Regions from separate parts of the Exiguobacterium sp. HSB13 genome, predicted to be linked through region 1. Evidence: riboswitches for the same ligand, from Rfam matches in the RefSeq annotation. Region 1 holds a riboswitch; the other holds the start of a gene.
What was found. Region 1 has a riboswitch for S-adenosylmethionine ahead of ACZGCQ_RS14530 (amino acid permease). Riboswitches for the same ligand answer to the same signal wherever they lie in the genome.
Positions count from the first base shown of each region.

Region 2: it holds a riboswitch for S-adenosylmethionine, as region 1 does, so the genes downstream of both, ACZGCQ_RS11365 (methionine ABC transporter ATP-binding protein) here and ACZGCQ_RS14530 (amino acid permease) in region 1, are expected to answer to the same signal.

Region 1 covers NZ_JBUZOM010000003.1:188,284-192,497, reverse strand. The annotation lists gene ACZGCQ_RS14535 (polysaccharide pyruvyl transferase family protein) at 203-1,669, shown strand; SAM riboswitch class I at 1,779-1,880, shown strand; gene ACZGCQ_RS14530 (amino acid permease) at 1,958-3,361, shown strand; gene mmuM (homocysteine S-methyltransferase) at 3,336-4,214, shown strand, end outside.
Region 2 covers NZ_JBUZOM010000001.1:2,181,995-2,186,208, reverse strand. The annotation lists gene ACZGCQ_RS11380 (DedA family protein) at 1-174, opposite strand, end outside; gene ACZGCQ_RS11375 (thymidine kinase) at 358-972, shown strand; gene ACZGCQ_RS11370 (alpha/beta hydrolase) at 1,055-1,813, opposite strand; SAM riboswitch class I at 1,881-1,982, opposite strand; SAM riboswitch class I at 2,232-2,335, shown strand; gene ACZGCQ_RS11365 (methionine ABC transporter ATP-binding protein) at 2,422-3,450, shown strand; gene ACZGCQ_RS11360 (methionine ABC transporter permease) at 3,440-4,090, shown strand; gene ACZGCQ_RS11355 (MetQ/NlpA family ABC transporter substrate-binding protein) at 4,110-4,214, shown strand, end outside.

The DNA of each region.
Region 1 (4,214 bases):
CATTTTTCTATTTTAGAAAAATTATGGAGTAATGCAAATGTTTCGTTTTGATGACGAAAGACCTGTTTCCCTTAGGAATCGTTGACTTCCGAAATAAAATTCATCTATTCTTAATGAGATTGAAAAAAACTGATAATATATTTTTCCGTATTTTTTTCTTGCGAGGACGAATAAAGCAGACGAGAGGGGAAGTTTATCCATTATGAAACGTATTATTATTCGTGCAGGTATGACACCATTCGAACAGTTCGATGCTCCTTATTTGATGAAACATAATTCCATTGGAGGAAACGTTGGAAATCTTATCTATCAATACAGTATCTTTCGGACGTTAATGACAGAAGGTACGACGATTACACCTGACTATTACTATTACGACGAAGAACGGGCAGACGAAATCAATGCCAACTTTGATCTTTATGTCATTCCGTTAGCGGACGCATTCCGAAAAGAATTCGTACCGACGTTACGGAAATATACACGTCTCATCAAAAAATTAAAGATTCCAGTCGTCGTCATCGGTGTAGGATTACGTGCACCGTTTGAACCAGACTTAGATGGTGGATTCCCATTCGATGAAGATGTTAAAGCATTCGTCAGTGCCGTTCTCGAGCGCTCAAGCATGCTTGGTCTTCGCGGAGAGATCACATCGAAATACTTAACACGTCTTGGTTTCCGCGAAGGGATCGATCATCGTGTCATTGGATGTCCTTCGATGTACGCGTTTGGTCGCGACTTGCACATCCGTGAAACGAACATTACACCTGAGTCGATGATTACGGTCAACTCGTCACGTTTGGCTCCACAAAACGTTCTTGATTTCATTACACGCGGAATGGAAGAATACCCGAATCATTACTTCATTCCCCAATGGATGAAGGAACTGAAGTTGACGTACACAGGAACGCACCCGATCGCAGATCTTTCAGTGACGAACTATCCGGTGAAGATGTCGGATCCTACTTACATGAATGATCGGGTCCGTTTCTTCTTGAACGCACAGACATGGTTCGATTTCATCGGACAAGCAGACCTTAGTTTTGGTGCGCGCTTGCACGGAAACATCACGGCGACGCTTGCGGGTACGCCGAGCATCCTCATTCCAAAAGATGCACGGATGCGCGAATTGACGGATTACCATCAGTTGACGCATATTTGGGCGAACGATATCAAAGCAGATACACAATTATCTGACGTCGTAGCCAATGCTGACTTCCAAAGCCCAGTACGTGTTCAAGCGCGTAACTTCGACAATTTCGTCGACTTCTTGAACGTCAACGATCTTGAGCATATCTATCAAGAGACGAACTATCCTGAAAATGTACCGTTTGACCGTCAAATGGCGCAAACCGAGTTGCTCCCACCGGTTCAACCGATTTCTGGCGTAAGTCTTGAAGAAGCAGTCGCCCGTTTCGAACGGTTCTTCCCGGAACAAGAGAAGAAGATTGCGGATGCGCAAAAACAAACAAAAGCACAATTAGCTGAAAAAGATAAAAAAATCAAAGCATTGCAGAAACAAACAGGAACGGCTCAAAAGGATCAAGAGATTGCGGCGCTCAAAGCGCAACTGGCTGCCCAAACGAAGAAAATGAAACATCAGCAAGGGACATTGAACCGGAAAGCGGTTCGTGCAGCCTTGAAAACAGCGGATTTATTCGCTAAAAAATAAGACCTCCAAACATTCCGGATCAATACGATGCGGAATGTTTTTTGGATAGTAGTATTCTGAATTGTGTTGACAATTCGAAAAAGACTTGATAGGGTTAGGAACAATTACATACTTATCCAGAGAGGTGGAGGGACTGGCCCTATGAAACCTCAGCAACAGGTCGAAAGATACTGTGCTAATTCCTGCGGGTGCTGCACCCGATCGATAAGATTTCCGAATTGTCGACCGACGCATCCGTGAGGATGCGTTTTTTATTTGAAATAGGTGGAATGAGGAGGAAACGAATTCATGAAAACGAGTGGGGCTTTTCGACGCAAGATGGAATCACGTCATCTGATTATGCTGTCGTTAGGTGGTGTCATTGGAACAGGATTGTTTTTAAGTACAGGTTATACGTTAGAACAAGCAGGACGGGTCGGGACGATTTTGTCGTATTTGATTGGGGCAGTCGTCGTCTACTTAGTTATGTTAAGTCTCGGTGAACTCGCCGTACACATGCCGGAAACCGGTTCATTTCATAAATACGCAACGAAGTACATCGGACCCGGCACCGGTTATACGGTGGCCTGGCTCTACTGGCTGACGTGGACGGTCGCCCTTGGTTCAGAATTCACGGCAGCAGGCATTTTAATGCAACGTTGGTTCCCGTCGATTCCGGTTTGGATGTTCAGCGCCTTATTCGCTGCGATGATTCTTGGTATCAACGTCTTGAAGGTTCGCGTGTTCGCTGAAGTCGAGTTTTGGTTTTCAGCGATTAAGGTCGTGACGATCATTGCTTTCATTTTACTTGGTGCGGGAGCCATCGTCGGCTTCATTCCACTGCAAGATGGTAGCCCAGCCCCATTCTTTTCTTCGTTAACCGAAGGCGGGCTGTTCCCAAATGGCGCTTTCGTCATCTTCATGACGATGCTTGCCGTGAACTTTGCTTACTCGGGAACGGAACTGATCGGTGTAGCAGCAGGTGAAGCAGTCGATCCGAAACGGACGATTCCGCTTGCGATCCGGACGACGATTTTACGACTGGTTCTCTTTTTCGTCGGTACGATCATCGTGTTAGCCGTCTTATTGCCAACGGAAGGGAAAGGCGTACTCGAAAGTCCGTTCGTCGCCGTGTTTGAACGGATCGGTATTCCCTATGCAGCAGACGTGATGAACTTCGTCATTTTGACAGCGATCTTGTCGGCAGCGAACTCTGGACTTTACGCCGCCTCTCGGATGCTCTGGTCGCTTGCGAACGAACGCATGATTCCACGCTTCTTCGCCCAGGTGACGCCAAGTGGGGTGCCACTTCGAGCTGTATTGTTCAGCATGCTTGGCGGAGGACTTGCCTTGCTGTCTAGCATCTATGCAGCAGGAAGTGTCTATATCGCGCTCGTCTCGATTTCCGGTCTCGCTGTCGTCGTCGTTTGGATGAGTATCAGTGTTGCTCAGTATCGTTTCCGGAAACAATTCCTCCGTGAAGGGCATACGGTCGACGAATTGGTCTATCGCACACCACTCTTCCCATTCGTACCGATCGCCGCTTTCGTCGTTTGTTTGATTTCTCTGATTGGTATCGGATTTGATCCGACACAACGAATCGCCTTGTACTGTGGTATTCCATTCATCGTGATCTGTTATATCGTTCATGCGTTCACGAATTCTTCTCAGAAACGGAGTGTTGAAGATGTCCCGAATCAAAAATCCAGTTGATCAACGATTACAGGAAGTTCCCTTTCTTATTTTAGATGGTGCCCTTGCAACCGAACTTGAACAGAAGGGATTCGACCTGAACGACCCGCTTTGGTCAGCACGTCTCTTGATCGAAGCACCGGAACAGATCGAACACGTCCATCACGATTACTTTGAAGTAGGTGCCGATGTCGCGATCACTTCAAGCTATCAAGCAAGTATCGAAGGATTCAAGCAACGTCATATCACGACAAAGGAAGCACAGGCGCTGATTCGACAAACAGTCACCTTGGCGCAAAACGCACGCACGCGTAGCGGGAAAAGTAACGCATTGATCGCGGGATCAGTGGGTCCTTATGGTGCCTACTTAGCAGATGGTTCTGAGTATCGCGGTCATTATGGGGTGTCAGTGGATGTGCTAGAAGCCTTCCACAGACCACGGATCGAAGCGTTGATTGAAGCGGGAGCGGATCTGCTGGCATTCGAGACGATTCCGTCGCTCGAGGAAGCGGTCGTGTTGTTCCGGATTCTCGAAACGTATCCGGAAGTGTCCGCTTGGCTGACGTTTTCGCTTCAAGATGCGACGCACATTAGTGAAGGAACGGCACTTGCGACGTGCATCGAGACAATTGGACAACATCCACAGCTCGCAGCAATCGGTGCAAATTGCTTTCCGGCATCTTACGCGACTGACTTTATCCGTCACGTCAAGGCGTTGACAGACGTGCCAATCATCGTCTATCCGAACTCTGGTGAGGTCTATGATCCGGTCGCAAAAACATGGTCGGGTACGAATCAGTGTACGTCGTTCCAAACCGTCGCGAAGACATGGTATGAGGCAGGGGCACGATTGATCGGTGGTTGTTGCCGAACG
Region 2 (4,214 bases), on a different contig from region 1:
GAGAATCGTACCGACAAGTGGTAGATTGCCTTGATGCATCCAAAAACCGGACAGAACGAGCAGGGTCTCATCAGGAACCGGCAATCCCACGATACCACCTGCGAGAAGGACGGAGAGACCAAGGGCACCATATTGGTGCAGGATATCATGTAAGAGATGATGAATCGGGGACACCTTCTTTCGTGAGAATCTTCTTCTTCAGTGTACAGGAAATAGGGGACGGTTGGAATGAAAGGACAAAAATTCTAGGGAAAGAAAAAATGAATTTTGATTTCCGGAAGTCAACCCTTTTTCTCGATACCGTTTCGAGCTATACTCGTTAAAGTGACTATTTTTAGAGGACGGTGTCGGACGATGATGCATGTAATAAATCAGTACGGCTGGATCGAAGTAATTTGTGGCAGTATGTTTTCCGGGAAATCGGAAGAGTTGATTCGTCGTGTCAGACGGGCGCAGTACGGCAAACTGCCCGTTCAAGTATTCAAGCCGGCAATCGACGACCGGTACCATGAAGAGCATGTCGTCTCTCATATCGGCAACTCCGTCGTGGCGATTCCGATGGCGACGAGTCGTGATCTCTACGCAGCAGTAGCGGAGGAAACACAAATCGTTGGAATCGATGAAGTTCAATTCTTTGATGATGAGATCGTACAAGTCATCGAAGCACTTGCACAAGACGGAAAACGTGTCATTTGTGCGGGTCTTGATCAAGATTTCCGGGCAGAGCCATTCGGCAAGATGCCGGAATTACTGGCGCGCGCAGAATTCGTAACGAAGCTGCAAGCCATCTGTCTTTCGTGTGGTGATCCGGCTTCCCGGACACAACGGTTGATTGATGGAAAACCAGCGAACTACGATGATCCGATCATCCTAGTCGGCGCTTCAGAGTCGTATGAGCCACGGTGCCGCCATTGTCATGAGGTGCCTGGAAAACCGAAGCCGCTCCAATCGGTGCAGCATCAAGAAAGATAAATAAAAAGACGAGCCGATGATGGTCGTCCTTTGATCTCACAGCTATTCGCTTCTACTTGGAAACGAATAGCTGTTTTTTTTATTATCCTGTTTCCTGTGAGAATCGGCTTGAGCGTTCGATGAAGCGGATCGTCTCACGAACGATCAAATCCTGATCATGATCAAGGGTTGCGACGTGATACGAGTTGAGTAAACAGTAGCTGCGTTTATCATTCGTTCCGATATGTTGATGCAGATAATCCGAGCTCGACGGTGGAACAACGTGATCGGTCGCTGAGTAAAGAATCAATGTCGGAAGAAGGATCGATCCAAGGCGTCCTTTCGTCTCATCCATCAGACGGACGAGTTCGAACGCACAACGGCTCGGAACGAGATCATAGATGATTTCAAAAGCAGACCGCTTGATGTCCGGTGCCCCTTCCGGTAAATACTGTGGACCGTCCTCGAACGAAAGTGCTTCATAGGATGGAACGGAGAGTGCAGCATTGATCGTAATGATGCCGGCAAACGGAATCCTGTCAGCGGCGAGCGACAGTGCGAGCGTTGCTCCCATTGATTGACCGATGACGAAGACTTGGTCGCATGTTTCTTGTAAACGTTCATAGCCGTCTTGCAGGCTTTGCTTCCAACATCGAGCAGTCGATTGTTCGAACTCGCGGACGTTTGTTCCATGTCCACGTAAGCGCGGGGCATAGACGGTAAAACCTTCAGCGGCGAATGCCTCACCGACGTCCCGGACACTTTGTGGGGTCGCGTTAAAACCATGACAGATTAGAATACCAATCGGTCCACCTTGAAGATAAAACGCTTCGGCACCAGTCAATACAGGATAGTTCATCATTACTCTTTTTCCTCCATTCATGAAAAAAACTCGTCGACGTCACTGCTTGGACGCCCACGAGTTTTTCACCGTATCATCCAAAGCCGCGCTTTGCTGGTCGGAGCACCTTACAAATTGCAGGTTGCCGTGAAGTCATAGAGCCAGGTCTCTCGTTCACTCTTGATAAATATCATATTGGAATTGTCGGATTAATCATTGAAACGATGGTAGCACGTTCGAAAATGACTTGTCAAATCGTTCTTGACGAATCACGATTCGTTCATTAAGCTAATCCATAACTTGTCAATCAATCGATATGCGACAAATGGATTATTTTTGCAAAGTTGGTTGACTTTTAAAGGTTCGACCCGTAATGTAAAAATTAGTTTTACGACATAAGCAACAACGCAACACCACACATACGAATTTCATACCGCAATACTTATCCAGAGAGGTGGAGGGACTGGCCCTGCGAAACCTCGGCAACAGACTCATTATGAGCACTGTGCCAATTCCATCAGACAGATGTCTGAGAGATGAGTGGAGTGGATTCTGCCACTGTGCGGATCCAGGTCTCTTCTTGTTTCTCAAGAAGGGACCTTTTTTGTTGAATGAAGGGGGAAAACGGAATGATCGCATTTCATCAAGTCAAAAAAACGTACGTCACGAAGGATCAGACGATCGCAGCGCTCGACGGTGTCGACCTGACGATCGAAAAAGGCGAAATCTTTGGTGTCATCGGCTTTAGTGGTGCCGGAAAAAGTTCACTGCTCCGCTGTGTCAATCTGTTAGAACGACCAACATCAGGAACGGTGACGGTCGATGGGGAAGATTTAACGCAACTGTCTCCGAAAAAATTACGCCAAGCAAAACAACGGATTGGAATGATCTTTCAGCACTTCAATCTATTGAATGCGAACACAGTCTTTACGAATGTCGCAAAGCCACTCGTTCTCGCAGGCGTCAAGAAAGACGAGATTCGACGCCGGGTGACGGAGTTGCTCGAATTCGTTGATCTCGCGGACAAGGCGGATCATTATCCGGATCAATTGTCCGGTGGACAGAAACAGCGTGTTGGCATCGCCCGGGCACTGGCGACGCAACCTTCCGTCCTCTTATGTGACGAAGCGACATCAGCACTTGATCCCCAGACGACGCATCATATTCTCCAGTTATTAAAACGCATCAATGCCGAGTACGGGATCACGATTCTCTTGATCACCCACGAGATGGGCGTCATCCGGGAGATTTGCGACCGGGTCGCCGTCATTGAAGCTGGAAAGTTGATTGAGTCAGGAACGGTCTTCGACGTCTTTTCGAATCCAAAGACCGAGACGGCAAAAAACTTCGTCCGGTCCGTCATGCATGACGAAATTCCAGCATCGATTCGTCAGTTAATCGAGTCGCGAAATGCACATCCAATCTATAAGATTCATTTTCTCGGACATCACACGGGGCAGCCGCTCTTATCGCAAGTCGCGAAACGCTTCGATGTCGATGTCAACATCTTGCACGGGAGCATCACAGAGTTGCAGGATACGCCGTTCGGCACCTTACTCGTCGAGTTGATCGGTGAGCCGGCTGAAGTAAAACGAGCGTTACACTATATCGATCAGGCACAGGTGACAGTCGAGGAGGTGCTTGCCCATGCTAGTTAATTACAGTGATATCTGGACGGCATTTTTGCAGACGATGACGATGGTATCCGTCTCACTCTTATTCTCGACTTTGATTGGCTTACCACTCGGTATCCTACTTGTCGTCACGCGAAAAGGTGCATTGCTCGAGAACGTCCCGCTGTTCACGTTCTTCAACAGTATCGTCAATATTTTCCGCTCGATTCCGTTCATCATTTTACTCGTCGCGATCATTCCATTGACGCGCTTGATCGTCCAGACATCGATCGGAACCGAAGCCGCCATCGTCCCGCTCGTCTTTTACGCCGCACCGTACATGGCGCGTCTGATCGAGAGCTCGTTACTCGAAGTCGATAAAGGTGTTCTGGAAGCAGCAGAAGCGATGGGTGCGACACCGTTTCAAACGATTTTCCGCTTCCTCCTACCGGAAGCACTCGGTTCACTGATCCTGAACTTAACAATCGCGACGATCGGCTTGATCGGGGCGTCAGCGATGGCAGGTGCGATTGGAGGCGGTGGTCTCGGTGACTTAGCGATCACCTATGGTTATCAACGATTCGACACGAAAGTCATGATCATCACGGTCGGGATTCTCGTCATCTTAGTTCAAGGCTTACAGACGACAGGCAATATCGTCGCACGAAAAATCAGAAGACATTAATCAAGGGAGCGATTCAGCCATGAAAAAAGCAGTAGCAATTGGAGCAACACTAACGACGATTTTATTTGCCGGGTGCGCAGCATCAGGAGAAGACGAAAAGACGATCAAACTCGGTGTCAGCGGT